Regions from separate parts of the Arthrobacter sp. 2MCAF15 genome, predicted to be linked through region 3. Evidence: riboswitches for the same ligand, from Rfam matches in the RefSeq annotation. Region 3 holds a riboswitch; each other region holds the start of a gene.

Region 1 (4,157 bases), on a different contig from region 3:
GCCTGGGGCTCGCCGCGCTCATCGGCATTCCGTCCCTCGGGCTCTACGCCGCCGGCCGGGCGCTGGGGATCACGACGTCGATCATCCCCAGCGCCCTGGACGCGTACTGGTGGACCGTGCCGGTGCTGGTCCTGTCCGCGATCCGGCACGCGGTGGTCGAGGAAGTCATTGTGGTGGCGTATCTGCTGGACCGGCTCGGGAAACTGGGCTGGAGCGTGCCGGCGGCAGTCATCGCCAGTGCCCTGCTCCGCGGCAGCTACCACCTGTACCAGGGGTTCGGGCCGTTCATCGGCAACGCAATAATGGGCGTCATCTTCGCGTTGTTCTACATCCGGACCAAACGGGTGATGCCGCTCGTGATCGCGCACGCCATCCTGGACACCGTTGCGTTCGTGGGGTTCAGCCTGTTCGGCAAGGCCGTGGGCCTGGGCTGAGGGGTTGTTCTGGACGACGGGCGTTAAATAATCTCGGCCGCCATCTCCTGGGTGACATCGTTGGCACCTAGGGGATGGCGGCCGAAGCGTGGGGCGGGTGGAGCGTTAGATCGTGACCGCTCCGGAGGCGGTCTCGAAGGTGACCGAGAGGATGCCGGGCGTGCCGTGCGGTGCGATCCAGTTCACTGCGACGTCTTCCAGCGGCTTTTCAACCGGCTCGCCCAGCCATTCCGTCACGCGCGCTGCCGAACCGGCAATGGTCAGCGCGGACATCTTGACCTCGCTCGCGTAGGCGTTGGACGGGTGCAGTCCCGGGTCGCCCTCCCACTTGAGCATGTAGGGCACCTGGGGGTCGGCGATGAGCCCCAGGATGCCGATCTGCTTCCAGACCAGTTCACGGCCGTCCGGAAACTTCCGGTTGCCGTTCACGGCCGCGCGGCCGAGCCGCTCCTCGAACGGGGCGAGATCGTCAACTTCGACGCACCACCCCATCCAGCCGCCGCCCGCTTCGGAGCGTGCCCGGACAGCCTGGCCAAAGGGGGCCTTGTCCGACGCCGGGTGGTTCAGGACCTCCACGACTTCCAGGTACTTGTGTCCCGCGAGCGGGATAATCATGTTGCGTGTCCCGAAACGGGGGTGCACTCCACCCTTCACGGCTTCGACGCCGAGGGCAGACGCAATACGTTCAGTGGTGGCTGCCAAGCCATCGTGTTCACAGGCGTAAGAGACGTGATCCATGCGCATGCCCTCATCTTGGCACTTTGTGATGGACCTCTCAGCTTAGGCTCACCTTACCGTCGTGGGATGTCCAGTGCTACCTGCCGTTGCATCCCGAGAGGCATCCTGGACCGGCGCCTTCATCTTCGTCACAAAGCTATCCAGCGCTCCGCCGCCATTCCTACACTGAAGCAAGGTCATGAGTGCCAGCGCAAAGCCCCGGTTTGCTGGCCGGCAACCCTCGTCTCGCGGTGGGGTGCCCCGGGTGAGGACCCGGCCGTCCGGCGCCCGCCGGAAGGCAAGCGCGGCGTCTGCGCCGGTACGAGCCGAAAGGCCCTGGCCGGTGCTGTGCCCAGTACCCTCAGGAGCGTCAATGTCCACTGCCTGGTCCTTTGAAACCCGCCAGATCCACGCCGGCCAGGAGGCCGACTCCGCCACCGGCGCGCGGTCCCTGCCGATCTACCAGACGACGTCGTTCGTGTTCCCTAGCGCCGAAAGCGCCGCGAACCGCTTTGCACTCGCCGAACTCGCGCCCATCTACACCCGGATCGGCAACCCCACCCAGGATGCCGTCGAACAGCGCGTGGCCAGCCTTGAGGGCGGCCTCGCGGCCCTGCTGCTCAGCTCCGGGCAGGCCGCCGAGACGTTTGCGATCCTCAACATCGCCGAGGCCGGGGACCACGTGGTGGCCAGCCCCAGCCTCTACGGCGGAACCTACAACCTGCTCGCCCACACGCTGAAGAAGTTCGGCATCTCCGTGACCTTTGTGGAGGACCCGGACAACCTGGACCACTGGCGGGACGCCGTCCAGCCCAACACCAAGCTGTTCTTTGGCGAAGTGGTCTCCAACCCGCGCCAGGACGTGCTGGACATCGAAGGCGTGTCCGGGGTGGCCCACGAGGCCGGCGTGCCCCTGATCGTCGACAACACACTCTCCACCCCGTACCTCATCCGTCCGATCGAGTGGGGCGCGGACATAGTGGTCCACTCCGCCACCAAGTACCTGGGCGGCCACGGCGCCGCGATCGCCGGGGTGATCGTGGATTCCGGCAAGTTCGACTTCGGCAAGGACCCCGCCCGGTTCCCGGGCTTCAACACGCCGGACCCCACCTACAACGGCCTGGTCTACGCCCGGGACCTCGGTGCGGACGGCGCACTGGGCGCCAACCTCTCCTACATCCTCAAGGCCCGCGTGCAGCTCCTGCGCGACCTCGGCTCTGCCGTGTCCCCGTTCAACGCTTTCCTCATTGCCCAGGGCATCGAAACGCTGAGCCTGCGCGTCGAACGGCACGTGGCCAACGCCACCAAGGTGGCGCAGTGGCTGGAGGCAAGGGACGACGTCGAATCGGTCGCCTACGCGGGGCTGCCGTCCAGCCCCTGGTATGAGCGTGGCCGCAAGTACGGGCCCAAGGGGACCGGCGCCGTCGTCGCCTTCAACCTCGCCGGGGGAGCGGATGCCGGCAAGCGGTTCGTCGATGCCCTCGAGCTGCACTCCCATGTCGCGAACATCGGCGATGTCCGCTCCCTGGTGATCCACCCGGCGTCCACCACGCACAGCCAGCTCTCGCCCGAGCAGCAGGAGATCGCCGGGGTCAATCCCGGGCTGGTGCGGCTCTCGGTGGGCCTGGAACACATCGATGACATCCTCGCGGACCTCGACGCCGGATTCCGCGCCGCCAAGGGCGCCTGACCGGGCGCTTTGGTAGCCGCCGGCCCCGAGTTCGCCGGAACCCGTCGCAGTCGCCGTAACCTTCCGGCGACTGGGCAGGCTTCCGGCGAACTCGGCGGGCTGGATCGACGTGGGCCTGGATCGATGTGGGGCTTGATCGACGTGGGAACCGCCGGGCTGTCACACGGGAGTCACAATCTTCGTCATTTCCGCACCCCGTTTCGTAGACTCGTACCAGGTCATGAGTGCCAGTGACAGCCCCGGCTTGCTGGCCGGCAACCCTCCATTTGCGGCGGGGTGCCCCGGGTGAAGACCTGGCCTGCCGGTCAGCTGACGGCAGGCAAGCGCGAAGATAGGTCCTCATTATGACGATTGCCGTCACCCGCAGTGGTGAATCCGTAACCCAGCCATCCCCGAACCCTGTTGCCGCCGCAGCGGCCTTGGATAGAACGCCGGAAGACAGGCCGGAAAGCAGGCCGATCCACGCTGCTTCCCCTGTGCCGGACGGCACGGTCCAGGATGGCACGGTTCAGGACGGCACAGTCCAGTACGTCAGGATCGGTGACCTGCAGCTTGAATCCGGGATCCTGCTGCCGGATGTGGTCCTCGGCTTCGAGACGTGGGGGACCCTGAACGCGGACGCCTCCAACGCCGTCCTCATTGAACATGCCCTGACCGGCGACACCCACGTGACCCGCGGCGCCAGCGAGGAGCCCGGCTGGTGGGAGCAGCTCGCCGGACCCGGGGCTCCCGTGGACACGGAGAAGTACTTCGTCGTTTCGGTCAACATCCTGGGCGGCTGTTACGGTTCCACCGGCCCCTCCACCCCGGCGCCCGACGGGCGCCCGTGGGGATCGCGGTTTCCGCTCGTCACGTTGCGGGACACCACCGCCGCCGAGGCCCGGCTGGCCGACGCCCTGGGCATCGGAAGCTGGTATGCCGTGGTGGGCGGCTCGCTCGGCGGCGCCCGCGCCCTTGAATGGGCCGTCACCTACCCGGACCGGGTCCGCCGCTGCGCCGTGATTTCCGTCGGCCCCAGCAGCACCGCCGAACAGATTGCCTTTGCGCAGGCCCAGACCCTGGCCATCCGGCAGGACCCCCATTTCAACGGCGGGAACTACTACGGCGGCCCGGAGCCCGAAGCGGGGCTGGCCCTCGCCCGCCGCATCGCCCACATCACCTACCGCTCCGCGGCCGAACTGGACGGCAGGTTTGGCCGGAACCCGCAGGCGCCCGAGGCGCCGCTGGAAGCCGGATCGCTGGCCGGACGCGGGCGCTATCAGGTGGAAAGCTACCTGGACCACCAGGGCAGCAAGCTGGTCCGGCGCTTTGACGCC
Region 2 (4,157 bases), on a different contig from region 3:
CCCCACGTCCTCGCTCCTGTGGGCCATCCTGGCCGAGGAGGCGTGGAACGAAGGCCGCACCATCGATTCCTACGCGTACTCGCGGGTGGGCTACCACCGCGGCCTGGACTCGCTGCGCCGCAATGGCTGGCGCGGCGTCGGGCCCATCCCGTGGGAGCACGAACCCAACCGCGGCTTCCTGCGCTCGCTCTACTCGCTGGGCCGTGCGTCCGCGGCGATCGGCGAGGCCGAGGAGCCGGAGCGGATCGAGAAGTTCCTGAAGGATTCCGATCCCGGCGCGAAGGCGGCCATCGAAGCCGAAGGCTGACCTGGGGTTGAACCAACGACGGCGGGCTCCCACCATGAGGTGGGAGCCCGTCGTCGTTGAAGCTCAGATGTGGACTAGCTGGCTTTGGCCAGGCCCGTGCGGGCCATGGCGTCCGCGTACGCGGTGCGCATTTCGGCCAGGTACTCTTCCTGGCGGGCCGGGGTGCCGGCGAACGCGCGGCCGCTGAGCGAACGGACCTTGTAGGTCTTCAGGCCGCGGCGCCAGATCATGGGCACTTCGGTCTTGAGCAGCAGGTTGGCCAGGCGGTTGGCCTCGGTGCCGTGAGCGACGATCACGGAGGCGCGTGGCACGAGGGCCAGGAACTTCAGCAGCGGCTTGAGGCCCGCGGAAATCTGGTCCGGCGTGAACTTGCCGTTGGGCTCGCCCGGGACGTGCCACGGGTGGACGTTCCACGGCATGACGAATTCGGGGCGCAGGCCCAGCTTCCACTGGATGCCGAGCATGCGGGTGGCCGCCTCGTCATCGCCGGCGGTGATGAAGCCTGACGCATCCGCGGTGCCGATGTTCGAGTACAAGCTGATGATGCGGCACTCTTCGACATCGTGCATGGGGTCCACGTAGGGGACAGCGGTGCCAGCTTTGGTTGCCTGGAGGACGTCAAGGAGCTCGTTGACGGGGGCGACGCTAGGTTCGTACCGGCGGCTCAGAAGCTCTTCGCGGAAATTTTCGGTGGCCAGGGCTGTCATATGGTGCTGGGTCTCCTGCGGGATTGGCAAAGCTGCCACACCACCGCGGAGACGCCTGATTAAGGGCATGCTGAGCAACGGTGTGGTTTGAAAATGTGGTGTGGACCGATTCCTGGTCGATCCTTATCAGTCTATCAAGCCCCGCGAAATGCAGCGCCGGGTCCGGCCTGCCGTCCGGTGCTGCTACCAGAGCCGCTTGGTGGCGCGGCGGGCCCCTTCCCCTAGGGCCTCCAGCTTGGCGTAGGCGATTTGCGGGTGCACCCGGCCGCCCAGCCCGCAATCTGTGGAGGCAATCACATTTTCCCGCCCCACGAGGTCCGCGAACCGCACGATCCGGTCGGCCACGAGGTCCGGGTGTTCCACGACGTTGGTGGCGTGCGAAACGACGCCGGGGACGATTGCCTTCCCCTCGGGAAGCGTCGTGTCTTCCCAGACCCGCCACTCGTGCTCGTGCCGGACGTTGGCGGCCTCGAAGGAGTAGCTGCCGGCATTGATCTGCAGGACCGAGCCGACGATGTCCGCGAACGGGATGTCGGTGGTGTGGGGACCGTGCCAGGAGCCCCAGCAGACATGCAGCCGGATCTGCTCCTGCGGGAGGTCGCGCAGGGCCCAGTTCGTTGCCTCGACCCGGAGCTGGATGAACTTCAGGTAGTCCGCCAGGCTCGGCTCGGGGTTGATCTGGTCCCAGCTCTCGGCCAGGGACGGGTCGTCGAGCTGGACCGTCAGGCCGGCGTCGATGATGGCCCTGTACTCCTCCCGCATGGCGTCGGCGCAGGCGTAGAGGAGTTCCTCGTCGCTCCGGTAGTACTCGTTGGCCACGCGGGCGCACGACCCGGGGGAGAGGGAGGCGACGAACCCCTCGGCGAGGCCAGCCGCGGCCAGGCCGGTCTTCAGGTTGGCGATGTCCGAGGCCACGAGCGCCTGGCCCGTGTACGTCAGCGGTCCCGCGATCTTCGGCTGGGTGACGGCCTTGCGGTGGGCCAGGATCCCGGAGGAGGGGTCGTTGTAGGCTTCATCGAACTTCTGCCGGTCCCGGCGGTCGGGGAAGGACGTCAGGACGATGTGGCCCGGTGAGGAACGGTGCACCTTGGCGTCGGCCCAGCGGTCCACGTCGGTCGGTTGCAGGCCGCCGAGCCGGGAGAACGAGTAGTTCCACCAGGCGCCGTAGTCCACGGAGCTGGACATCGTATGCCCGTACTCGCCGTCGTTGGGGATGTCGATCCCCAGATCCTTCTGGCGCTGGACGACATCCACCACCGAGGTTTCGAGCAGGTCCAGGAATTCGGGCGAGATGCCGTCGGTCTCCTTGGCCTCGTTCGCCGCGATCAGCTCGGTGGTGCGGGGCAACGAACCGGCATGGGTGACGCGGATGCGGTCGGCGTTCGGGGTAACAGCGCTCCGGGTAACGGTTCTCGGGGAGATGGCGTTCTGGGACATTGCGCTCTTTCCTTTCCATCGGTCCTGGCGGTAGCACCGTTGCCGGCCACGGCTGCCGCGGCGAAGCGGGCCGTGTCCGGCAGGGTTGCTGCGGCGTCAACGGTCCAGGTCCCTCGGCCGCTCGGGATGGTTACTCCCACTCAATTCCACACCGGCTGCTCTTGCAAGTGGCGCCCGCAAGTCATGCCCTCTATGTGTCGGCCGCGACCTGGGTGGATGATGCAGCTATGAAGAAGAACGAATCCTCCGCTGCCGCCGTCGACGCCTTCGAAGGCGTGGCCGCAGACCTGGCCGGCGCGGGAGTAGCCCTGGGCCAGACCTTTGGCGCCCGGGCCCTGATGGTCAACAAGAAGGCCATGGCCTGCCTCAACGGAGACGCGATGGCCTTCAAGCTGGGCAGGGATTCGCCGTATCACACCGGCGCCCTCGAACTCCCGGGCGCGCGGCTCTTCGATCCCTCTGGCATGGGCCGGCCCTTCAAGGACTGGGTGGAAGTGCCGGCGGCGTCGGCGGGGGCGTGGCCATCGCTCGCGGAAGCCGCCTTGGCGTTCACCGCGGGCTAGCCGCCGCGTCCACACAAGGACCCAAAACGATACGGGCCACCGATTTCGGCTAAACTTGGGTGGTAAGAGCCCCGGAACTCTGGCGTTGGTAAAGAGCACAGCGGTAGATTCGGGGCATTCTCATGAACGGCGCTGAGCTGCGGTGATCACCTGGTGCATCAACCAGAGCTCGGCCCGAACGAATGGGGGAGGATCCCATGCCAGCAATCGTGATCGTCGGAGCCCAATGGGGCGACGAAGGCAAAGGTAAGGCCACTGACCTGCTTGGTGGCCGCGTTGACTACGTCGTCAAGCCCAACGGCGGCAACAACGCCGGGCACACCGTCGTCGTAGGCGGTGAGAAGTATGAGCTCAAGCTCCTTCCGGCCGGCATCCTGAGCCCGAACGCGATTCCGATCATCGGCAACGGCTGCGTGGTGAACCTGGAAGCCCTGTTCCAGGAGATCGACGGACTGGAAGCCCGCGGCGCGGACACCTCCAAGCTGCGCGTCTCCGCCAACGCTCACCTTGTGGCGCCCTACCACCAGGTCCTGGACAAGGTCACCGAGCGGTTCCTCGGCAGCCGCGCCATCGGCACCACCGGACGCGGCATCGGCCCGGCCTACATGGACAAGGTGGCCCGCCTGGGCATCCGCGTCCAGGACGTCTTCGACGCCTCGATCCTGCGCCAGAAGGTGGAGGGCTCGCTGCGCCAAAAGAACGAGCTGCTGGTCAAGGTCTACAACCGCCGCGACATCGAGGTGGACGAGATCGTGGAGTACTTCCTGTCCTTCGCCGAGCGTCTGCGCCCGCTGGTCATCGACAGCACCTACGTGCTGAACACCGCCCTGGACGAGGGCAAGGTGGTCCTCATGGAGGGCGGCCAGGCCACCTTCCTGGACGTCGACCACGGCACCTACCCCTTCGTGACGTCCTCGAACCCGACCGCCGGCGGCGCCTCCGTGGGCTCGGGCATCGGCCCTACCCGGATCTCCCGCTCCATCGGCATCATCAAGGCGTACACCACCCGTGTGGGCGCCGGGCCGTTCCCCACGGAACTGTTCGATGAGATGGGCATGTACCTGCAGAAGACCGGCGGCGAATTCGGCGTCAACACCGGCCGTCCCCGCCGCTGCGGCTGGTACGACGCCGTCCTGGCCCGCC
Region 3 (4,157 bases):
CGTCCGCGGACGGCCGGGTCCTGGAGGGGCCGACGTCGACCGTTCTGCTGGCCCACCTCGAAACCGAGGACGACGGCGCTGGCGGCGTCCGCACGGTCCGGCGGCTCATCACCCCGCAGCTGGACAGCGGCATCCTGCCGGGCACCTCACAAGGTGCCCTGTTCACCGCCGCCAAGGCCGCCGGCTGGGAGCTGGGCTACGGCCCGCTGGAGCCCAAGGACCTGCTGGACGCCGACGCCGTCTGGCTGATCTCCAGCATCCGGCTGCTGGCGCCGGTGAACCACATCGACGGCCAGGAAATCGGCACCCCGGAACTGCGGCGCCAGCTCACGGCCGAACTCAGCGAGCTGTTCTCCACGATCGAATAGCGAGCGGGGTCAGATACGGGCGCCGCAGCAAGGCCTGAAGACCCTGTCCGGTACAGGGGGCAAGTGGGACGATCCATCCATGAGCTTGAGCCAGGAACAGTCCGCGCGGGAGCAACGCCTGCAGGAGACCCGGCTTAGACGCGAACCGTACATTGGGGCGCGCGAGCCCTCACCGTCCTGTCCGTAGGGCAGACGGTCATTAACCCGGCTGAGCTGGTCCCGTAAAGCGCTTCGGCGCGGGGTTCGGCCTGGCCCAGAGGTGTATGTCCAGAGGTGTATGTACTGCGGAAGTGGCCCCTGACCACGTGCCGCACAGCTGCGGACAGTCATCGGCAGCATTCAGGGAATCGCCCTCTCGCAACGAACGGCAGTCCAATGGATCAGGCAACCCTCGTTGGCTTCGCATTCGGCTATCTGGCAACCCTCATCGTCGTTTTCATCTTGTGTTTGCCCTTCACCACCGGATTGGTGCTGCTCATGCTCCTGGCCGGCGCCGTGCGGCTCATCCTCTTCCTGGCGACCGCCCTGACCGTCGGGCTGATCGGGTTATTCAAGAGCGCCCGCAGCAGCCTGCGCAGGAGCACCCACGGGGCCCGGCACGGTTCCGACCTCATCACGCACTGACCGGAGAATCGGCGACGGGGCGCGCACACTGCGTCCGGGCCGGCCGGTGCCGGCGCCTCAGCCCAGTGCGTCCGCGGGAACAGCCGGGCACCGCCGGAAAGAGGCCGGATTGAACGCCGGGAGCATGAAGGTTGCCAACACGGCGTCGAGCATTTCCGGGGCCCAGGTGCTGTTCTCCCCGAGGGTCGCGCACACGCCCAGGACCACGGGGGTGCCGTCCGCGCGGCGCCGGATCTGGACCTGCGCGGGCCCGGTCAGCCCGAGGGTTCGGACGGCGGCCAGCCCCAGCTTCCGCACGTCCCCGGCCTGGCCCGCCGGTACCCTGCGGCTGACCTCGTCGCTGCCGGCTCGTCCATACGGAGTTTTCGTCTTCTCGAGAACCACGGCCACAGGCGCCATCGCGTTGCGCGCCGGAGTGCCGAACACCAGGCACACGTAGTCGGCGCCCGGGATGAACTCCTGGACAATTTGCCCGGCCGGCATGTTCCTCCAGCTCACGGTGGCGGTTCCGGCCAGCACGTGGACACCGTGGGAGCCTTTGAAGACCCTCGGCTTGATGACCACGGGGCCGCTGAGGCCGGCGAGCGATGCCGGCGCGGCGGCGAGGTCGCCCGGGACCCCGAACCGGGGCACCGGAATGCCGGCTGCCTGCAGCGCCCAGGTGGTGAACAGTTGATCATTGGCCAGGGCCACCGCCGCAGGGTCGCCCACGATGATCCGCACGTCCTGGGCGAATCCGCCACGGGCCGCGGCCAGGACCGGAAGCTCCACGGTGAGCGTCGGAATGATGAGGTTGATGGCTTCCCGGTCAACCAGCCGGCGCAGGTCCAGGATCATGTCCGGGTCCGTCGCCGGCAGGAGCCTCACCGCCGCGGTGGCGGGAACGTCTCCGTCCTGGCGGGTGTCGGCACGGGCGTCGGAGCCCAGATACGGAAGGCCGCGGGCTTCGAGCTGGGCCGCGACGGTCCGGCCGGCAGCGCTTGCTATCCCGGTAACCAGTATTCGCGGGCCCACGATCGCTCCATTCCGGCGTCCCCGGCAGGGCCGCGGCTGCGGCTCCGGCGGTTCCAGCCACCGATTTGCTGACAACTTATGAGTAGAAAGACGGTTCGATTGGGGGACGGCTTGATTCACGGACTGGGCGAATCAGCTGCTCCGGCCGACGCGTCAGACCTGTCCTCCTAGTAGACGGCGAATGGTCCCGGCCAGCACGAGTGGGCGGTACCCGAAACTGGAGCCCGCTACTACTTGTCCGGGTGGTCCGGAGTGCCCCATTTGATCCACCAGCCGGAGCCGGCCGGCGCTTCCCCGTGGTCAGGGTCCGGTTACGGAACATGACGACGGCGGCGGTGCGGGCCGGCGTCGCAGGTGTTACGTTTTTGGGGAGTAATGAGAACCGGCGCCAAGCCCTGACTGGCCGGTCGGCAACCCTCCCTTTCGCGGCGGGGTGCCTCAGGTGAATACTCGGCATATCGACCATTCGAGCTGCAAGCGTGAAGAGGAGATCCGTCGTGCCCGACACGTCCACCCCTGCCATACCCAGTACTACCGCTGCCCCCAATGCAGCCCCCAGCGCCCCCAGCGCCGGCGAGGAAAAGCTCGCCTACCGCCTCTTCACGGGGGCCGATGACCGCGCCTTCTGCGAGCGGGTGTCGGCAGCCCTGGCCGAGGGCTATGTGCTGCACGGAAGCCCGGCCGCCAGCTTCAACGGCAGCACCGTGATCGTGGCGCAGGCGGTGGTCCTGCCGGCCGCGATTGCGAGCGCGGACGCCGCCGTGGCCAATGCAGTCGATGAGCTCGACGCCGACGAGTTTGGCGCCGATGAAGCATTCGAGGGCCACGCGTGAGCTACGCCGGAGACCTCAGCCCGCAGGAGGCGTGGGCGAAGCTGGAGGCCGGAGCCATTCTGGTGGATGTCCGGACCGAGGACGAATGGGCCCACATCGGCATCCCGGACACTGCGTCCGCAGGCGAAAAGCCGAACGATCCGCTCTTCATCCAGTGGAATGTCGCCGGGGGCGCCCCGAACCCGCTCTTCGTGGAGCAGCTGAGGCGGCAGGCACCGGAGGACACCGGCGTCGAACTGGTGTTCCTGTGCCGCTCCGGCGCCCGGTCGATCGCCGCCGCGACGGCCGCGACGGCCGCCGGCTACACCGCGTACAACGTTCTTGAGGGCTTCGAAGGCGAGACCGACCGCTTTGGCGAACGCACCGTCAACGGCTGGAAGAACCGCGGCCTGCCCACCAACCTTGGAAAGATTTAAGTGACTTTCAACCCCGACGCCGCCAGCTGGGCCGCCGACACGCAGGCTGTCCGCGGCGGCCTTGACCGCACCGGATTCCAGGAAACCACCGAGCCGATCTTCCTCAACTCGGGGTTCGTCTACGAGTCCGCCGCCGCCGCCGAGCGCGCCTTCACCGGCGAGGACGAGCGATTCGTCTACTCCCGCTACGGCAACCCGTCCGTCGCCACCTTCCAGGAGCGGCTCCGGCTGCTCGAGGGAACGGAGGCATGTTTTGCGACGGCGTCCGGCATGTCCGCCGTCTTCACCGCTCTCGGTGCGCTGTTGGCGGCCGGCGACCGCGTGGTCGCCGCCCGCTCGCTGTTCGGCTCGTGCTTTGTGATCCTCAACGAGATCCTGCCGCGCTGGGGTGTCGAGACGGTCTTCGTGGACGGCCCGGACCTGGAGCAGTGGGAATCTGCTCTGTCAGAGCCGACTACGGCGGTGTTCTTCGAGTCGCCGTCGAACCCCATGCAGGAACTCGTAGACATCGCCGCCGTGAGCCAGCTGGCGCACGCGGCGGGCGCCACGGTGGTGGTCGACAACGTCTTCGCCACACCGCTGCTGCAGCGTTGCGGGGACCTCGGCGCTGACGTGATCGTCTACTCGGGCACCAAACACATCGACGGCCAGGGACGCGTGCTCGGCGGGGCGATCCTGGGGACCAAGGAATTTATTGACGGTCCCGTCAAGCAGCTCATGCGGCACACCGGCCCTGCGCTCTCCGCGTTCAACGCCTGGGTGCTCACCAAGGGCCTGGAGACCATGGCCCTGCGCGTCAACCATTCCTCGGCCTCGGCACTGCGGCTGGCCGAATGGCTCGAGGGGCAGCCCGCGGTAAGTTGGGTGAAGTACCCGCTGCTGCGCTCCCACCCGCAGCACAA
Region 4 (4,157 bases), on a different contig from region 3:
ATGTTTGTAGGTGCGTGCGTCCTGCGGCGGTTGTTCGTGTCCCTTGACGTCCAGCACTGCCTGCTCCTGTGGTTGGTGCGTCGGCGTTGACGCGATGATCGGCACCGGCTGGGGCCGGCATCAAAGTTACGGATGCCTACAAGTAATTATTAGGCATACCGAAACAATAGGCCCAGCAGGCCCTGCATGCAATCCGGGCGTCAGGTCCGCGTCGCCCGCCACGTCTGGGTCAGGTAGGGGAGTTTGAGGACGTCGCCGGGGGAGTGGCCCAAGTGCTGGTGCAGGTACCAGTCGAGGTTGGCCATGACTTTGGCCCGGGTCGGCTCCGATGCCGCGAGGTAGTAGCTGCGGGACTTGGTCAGCTCCTGGATGTCCTCCGTGGTGACCGGATCCTCCCATCGGGTCAGATGGCTCTCCAGGCCCGTGAACTCAGGGCCCACGGGCGGCCGGAAGTGCGGTTTGTGGACGTCCCCGGCATGCATGATGCGCGAGAGCCGGTGCACCCACGGCACGGCGGTGTCGAGCTGGTTCCAGACCAGGCCAAGGACGCCGTGCGGCCGCAGGATCCGGGCGATCTCGGTACTGGCCAGACGGGGGTCGCACCAGTGCCACGCCTGGGCAACCGTGACCACGTCGAAGGACTCCGGTTCAAGTCCGGTGTCTTCGGCGCGGCCTTCGACGGCGGTGACAGCCGGCAGGGTCCGGCGCAGCTGCCCGAGCATGTCGGCGGAGGGGTCAACGGCAACCGTGCGCAGTCCCCGGGCGACAAGCAGCGCGGTGAACTTGCCCGTGCCGGCGCCAATGTCTGCCGCGTCCCTGGCTCCCGCCGGGATCAGCCAGTTGGCCGAATCCTGCGGATAACCGGGGCGGACACGCTCATAGTGCTCCCCGCCGTCCTGGAAGCTCTGGCCGAGTTCCTGGCGCCGTTCACCGCGCAGTTTGGGACCGGTGTGCAGCTTTGATGCGCTGTGCAGTTTCGGTCCGCTGTGCAGTTTCGATGCGCTGGGCAGCTTGGGTTCGCCGCGTGGCACGTGCGATCTCCTTCGGAAAGGTCCTGCTTGTTGATTCGGATACCTTTCGAATTTACCGTACCCGCGCCGGGCCCTGATTCCGCCGTCCTGCTGGTCCACACGCCCAGCTCGACGCGGCTAGTCCAGGTTGCAGGGGGCGGCACCGGCGGTGCCGGGGGTGTTCGGCGCCCAGTGCGGGTAGGTGCGGGTGTCGTGGGCCGGTACCCAGCGGCCGGCATCCACCACGTAGTCCCAGCCGAGTCCGGTTTGCCGCAGTTGCTGCAGGCCGGCCAGCAGGCGCTCGGCATCCTCCAGCCGTGAGCCGAGGCCGAAGCTCGCGCGCAGGGAGCCGGCGGGCAGGCCGAGCCGCTTGAGCAGCGGGTGGGCGCAGAAGCGGCCGTCGCGCAGGCCAATGCCGTGTTCGGCCGACAGGTAGGCGGCCACCAGCCCGGCGTCGTAGCCTTCGACCGAGAAGTTCACGACGCCGATGGTGCCGGTCTGATCGCCCGCTTCGGAATCGGCAAAGATCCGGTGCACGGTCACGCCTTCGATGTCTTCGAGACCCTCGACCAGGAAGGACCGGATGGCGTCCTCGTGGGCCTGCCACTGCTCCGGGTCCAGTGCCGCGATGACCTGGGTGGCGCGGGCCAGGGCGGCGGCACCCAGGACGTTCGGCGAGCCGCCCTCGTGCCGGGCCGGTCCGGTGGTCCAGCTGACGGAGTCGAGCCGGGCGTCACGGACGGCGCCGCCGCCGGCCAGGTGCGGGGTGCCGGCGTCGAGCCAGTCCGTCCGTCCCACCAGCACGCCGGCGCCGAACGGGGCGTACAGCTTGTGCCCCGAGAAGGCGAGGTAGTCGACGTCGTCCGTTGCGATGTCGATCCGCCGGTGCGGGGCCAGCTGCGCGGCGTCGACGACGATTCTGGCGCCGTACTCGTGCGCCAGTGCGGCGAGGGTCCGGATTGGCAGGATCTCCCCGGTGACATTCGAGGCGCCGGTGACGGCGAGCAGGCTGACGCCGCCACGGGCGAGTTCGTCCCGGAGGCGGTCCACTGTGGCTGCGAGGGTGGGAGCGGCCACGACGCTGCGGTGCGGGACGTTCTGCCAGGGCAGGAGGTTGGCGTGGTGCTCGATGTCGAGATAGAGGACCTCGCCGGCGGGGCGGCCGTCGCGCAGCGGCAGGCAGCCGGCCAGCAGGTTCAGTGAATCGGTGGTGTTGCGCGTGAAGATCACGGAATCGTCCGCACGGCCGCCGACGAAGTCCCGCACAATGTCCCGGGCGTTCTCGTAGACGGAGGTGCTGATCTGCGATGCGTAGCCGGCGCCGCGGTGCACACTCGCGTAGTACGGCAGGATTTCGTTCAGGTAGGCCGAGACGACGGACAGGGCCGGTGCGGAGGCGCCGTAGTCGAGGTTGGCGTAGCGGGCGTAGCCGCCTGTGATCAGCGGGGCCTGGATTTCGGCCCCGGTGACGGCGGCCAGCGGCCGGGCCGCGACGGCACGCCGTCCGTCAGGGCGCGCAGCGTCTGAGCCGGCGTGGAATTCGGGGGCTGCGGGGAAAATGGCAGTTGTCATGGGACCTCACTCGACCAGGACCCCACATGGTGGGAATCCGCGCTTGCCGGGTCCGTTCCGGACCGGCCAGGTCGTCACCCGGGGCACCCCACCGCGAAAGGAGGGTTGCCGGCCAGCAAACCGGGGTTTAGCGCTGGCACTCGTGACCTGCATCGAGCGTAGGACATCAGTGCAGCCGGGGAAAAGGCGCCGGCGATTGTGAAGCGGATTATTACGGACCAGGGCTACGAAGCACGCGGATCCGCCGCCACACGCGCCAGGGGAGGCAAGGTGCGGGCGCCGGCGGGCTGGACACTTAGGCCGAACAGGGCCTCCAGTGCGGCCGCGTAGTCGTGCTGCCGGCCGTCCGCGGCCAGTTCCCGCGCGCGGACTGTTGGAAGGTGAAGCAGCCGGCGGACCATTCGGCGCATCGCCAGGTTCACATCCTCAGCCTGGGCGGCGCTGCCGTGTTGCCGCAGGGCGCGCTCCATTTCAGCTTCGAGGACCTGGTGGACGTGCCGGCGCAGGGCCACGATTGCGGCGTCGGCTGCACGCAGTTCCTCTCGCTTTTCGAAGCGGTGCGCCGCCTGCCGGACCATGGCGCGGGCGAGGCGGAGCGCCTCGGCGTCCGCCGGGGGAGCGGCGGATCCAACAGAGTCCAGGGTGATCAGCTCAACGCCCGGCAGATCCGCCACGCCGGGGTCGAAGTCATGGCTGGGAGCGAGGTCGATGACGGTGAGGGGATGGGCGGTGCCATCCCGCCAATCCGCCAGTTGGGCTGCCCGGATGCGCTTCTCCGTGCCGCTGCAGCCGATGATGATTTCTGCCCGCGCAACGGCGGCGGGCAGCTCCCGGTCCGTCAGCGGCGTGCCACCCCGGCTTGCCACAAACGCCTCCGCCCGGCCGGATTGGGAGAAGACGGAAATGGTGGGGCATCGTTTGCTCCTGAGAATCTCCGCCACGCACGCGGCGTAGGAGCCGGTGCCAAAGAGGACCACGGACGCATCTGCCAGGGACGGCTGTGCTCCTCCGGCGGTGGCCAAATCAAGGGCCACAGATGCTATGGACCTGCTGGCGCTGCCGAGCGCGGCCCGGGCCCCCACAGCCCTGCCGGTGCGGGACGCCTCCTGAAAAAGCCGGACCAGAAGCCCGCCCGCAGTACCCGCAGCCTGTGCTTCAGCCAGGGCGCGCCGGACCTGGCCCGCGACTTGGCGCTCGCCCACCACGACGGAATCCAGGCCGGCTGCAACGGCGAAGAGATGTTCCGCCGCCGACGCCCCGGTGAAGTGCTCGAACAGGCACGCAAGCCGCGCCGCGGGCAGGCTCGCGCAGAGGCGGACCGTACCCAGGGCCTCGGAACAGGCGGCAGCTACAAGGTCCCCGGACGCCACCTCGCAGTAAATCTCGAAGCGGCTGCAGGTGGACAAGACGACGGCCCCGGACACGGCGGAACTGCCGGCGAGCAGATGCTGGCCCAGTTCCGGGGAGACGGCGTGGAGCCTGGCGGCGGACTCTATGTCCAGGTCCCGGTACTTCGCAATGAGGACCAGCAGGACCGGACCGACGCCGGGGTCGGGGGTTTCAGGATCCGCGGGG

Evidence for each region. Region 3 has a riboswitch for S-adenosylmethionine ahead of AB4089_RS12100 (DUF1737 domain-containing protein). Riboswitches for the same ligand answer to the same signal wherever they lie in the genome.
Region 1: it holds a riboswitch for S-adenosylmethionine, as region 3 does, so the genes downstream of both, AB4089_RS11060 (bifunctional o-acetylhomoserine/o-acetylserine sulfhydrylase) here and AB4089_RS12100 (DUF1737 domain-containing protein) in region 3, are expected to answer to the same signal.
Region 2: it holds a riboswitch for S-adenosylmethionine, as region 3 does, so the genes downstream of both, AB4089_RS04350 (cobalamin-independent methionine synthase II family protein) here and AB4089_RS12100 (DUF1737 domain-containing protein) in region 3, are expected to answer to the same signal.
Region 4: it holds a riboswitch for S-adenosylmethionine, as region 3 does, so the genes downstream of both, AB4089_RS00910 (aminotransferase class V-fold PLP-dependent enzyme) here and AB4089_RS12100 (DUF1737 domain-containing protein) in region 3, are expected to answer to the same signal.

Annotation. Positions count from the first base shown of each region.
Region 1 is NZ_JBFRGZ010000008.1:122,000-126,156, forward strand. Features, by position in the region: gene AB4089_RS11050 (CPBP family intramembrane glutamic endopeptidase) at 1-434, shown strand, start outside; gene AB4089_RS11055 (VOC family protein) at 540-1,178, opposite strand; SAM riboswitch class IV at 1,347-1,462, shown strand; gene AB4089_RS11060 (bifunctional o-acetylhomoserine/o-acetylserine sulfhydrylase) at 1,525-2,841, shown strand; SAM riboswitch class IV at 3,058-3,173, shown strand; gene metX (homoserine O-acetyltransferase MetX) at 3,186-4,157, shown strand, end outside.
Region 2 is NZ_JBFRGZ010000003.1:146,800-150,956, reverse strand. Features, by position in the region: gene AB4089_RS04360 (DUF3151 domain-containing protein) at 1-307, shown strand, start outside; gene AB4089_RS04355 (uracil-DNA glycosylase) at 382-1,014, opposite strand; gene AB4089_RS04350 (cobalamin-independent methionine synthase II family protein) at 1,198-2,451, opposite strand; SAM riboswitch class I at 2,464-2,584, opposite strand; gene AB4089_RS04345 (hypothetical protein) at 2,679-3,014, shown strand; gene AB4089_RS04340 (adenylosuccinate synthase) at 3,212-4,157, shown strand, end outside.
Region 3 is NZ_JBFRGZ010000009.1:25,641-29,797, reverse strand. Features, by position in the region: gene AB4089_RS12115 (aminodeoxychorismate lyase) at 1-368, shown strand, start outside; gene AB4089_RS12110 (hypothetical protein) at 744-992, shown strand; gene AB4089_RS12105 (hypothetical protein) at 1,050-2,006, opposite strand; SAM riboswitch class IV at 2,378-2,492, shown strand; gene AB4089_RS12100 (DUF1737 domain-containing protein) at 2,528-2,839, shown strand; gene AB4089_RS12095 (rhodanese-like domain-containing protein) at 2,836-3,255, shown strand; gene AB4089_RS12090 (O-succinylhomoserine sulfhydrylase) at 3,256-4,157, shown strand, end outside.
Region 4 is NZ_JBFRGZ010000001.1:205,080-209,236, forward strand. Features, by position in the region: gene AB4089_RS00900 (Nramp family divalent metal transporter) at 1-57, opposite strand, end outside; gene AB4089_RS00905 (class I SAM-dependent methyltransferase) at 201-974, opposite strand; gene AB4089_RS00910 (aminotransferase class V-fold PLP-dependent enzyme) at 1,149-2,582, opposite strand; SAM riboswitch class IV at 2,617-2,730, opposite strand; gene AB4089_RS00915 (glutamyl-tRNA reductase) at 2,807-4,157, opposite strand, start outside.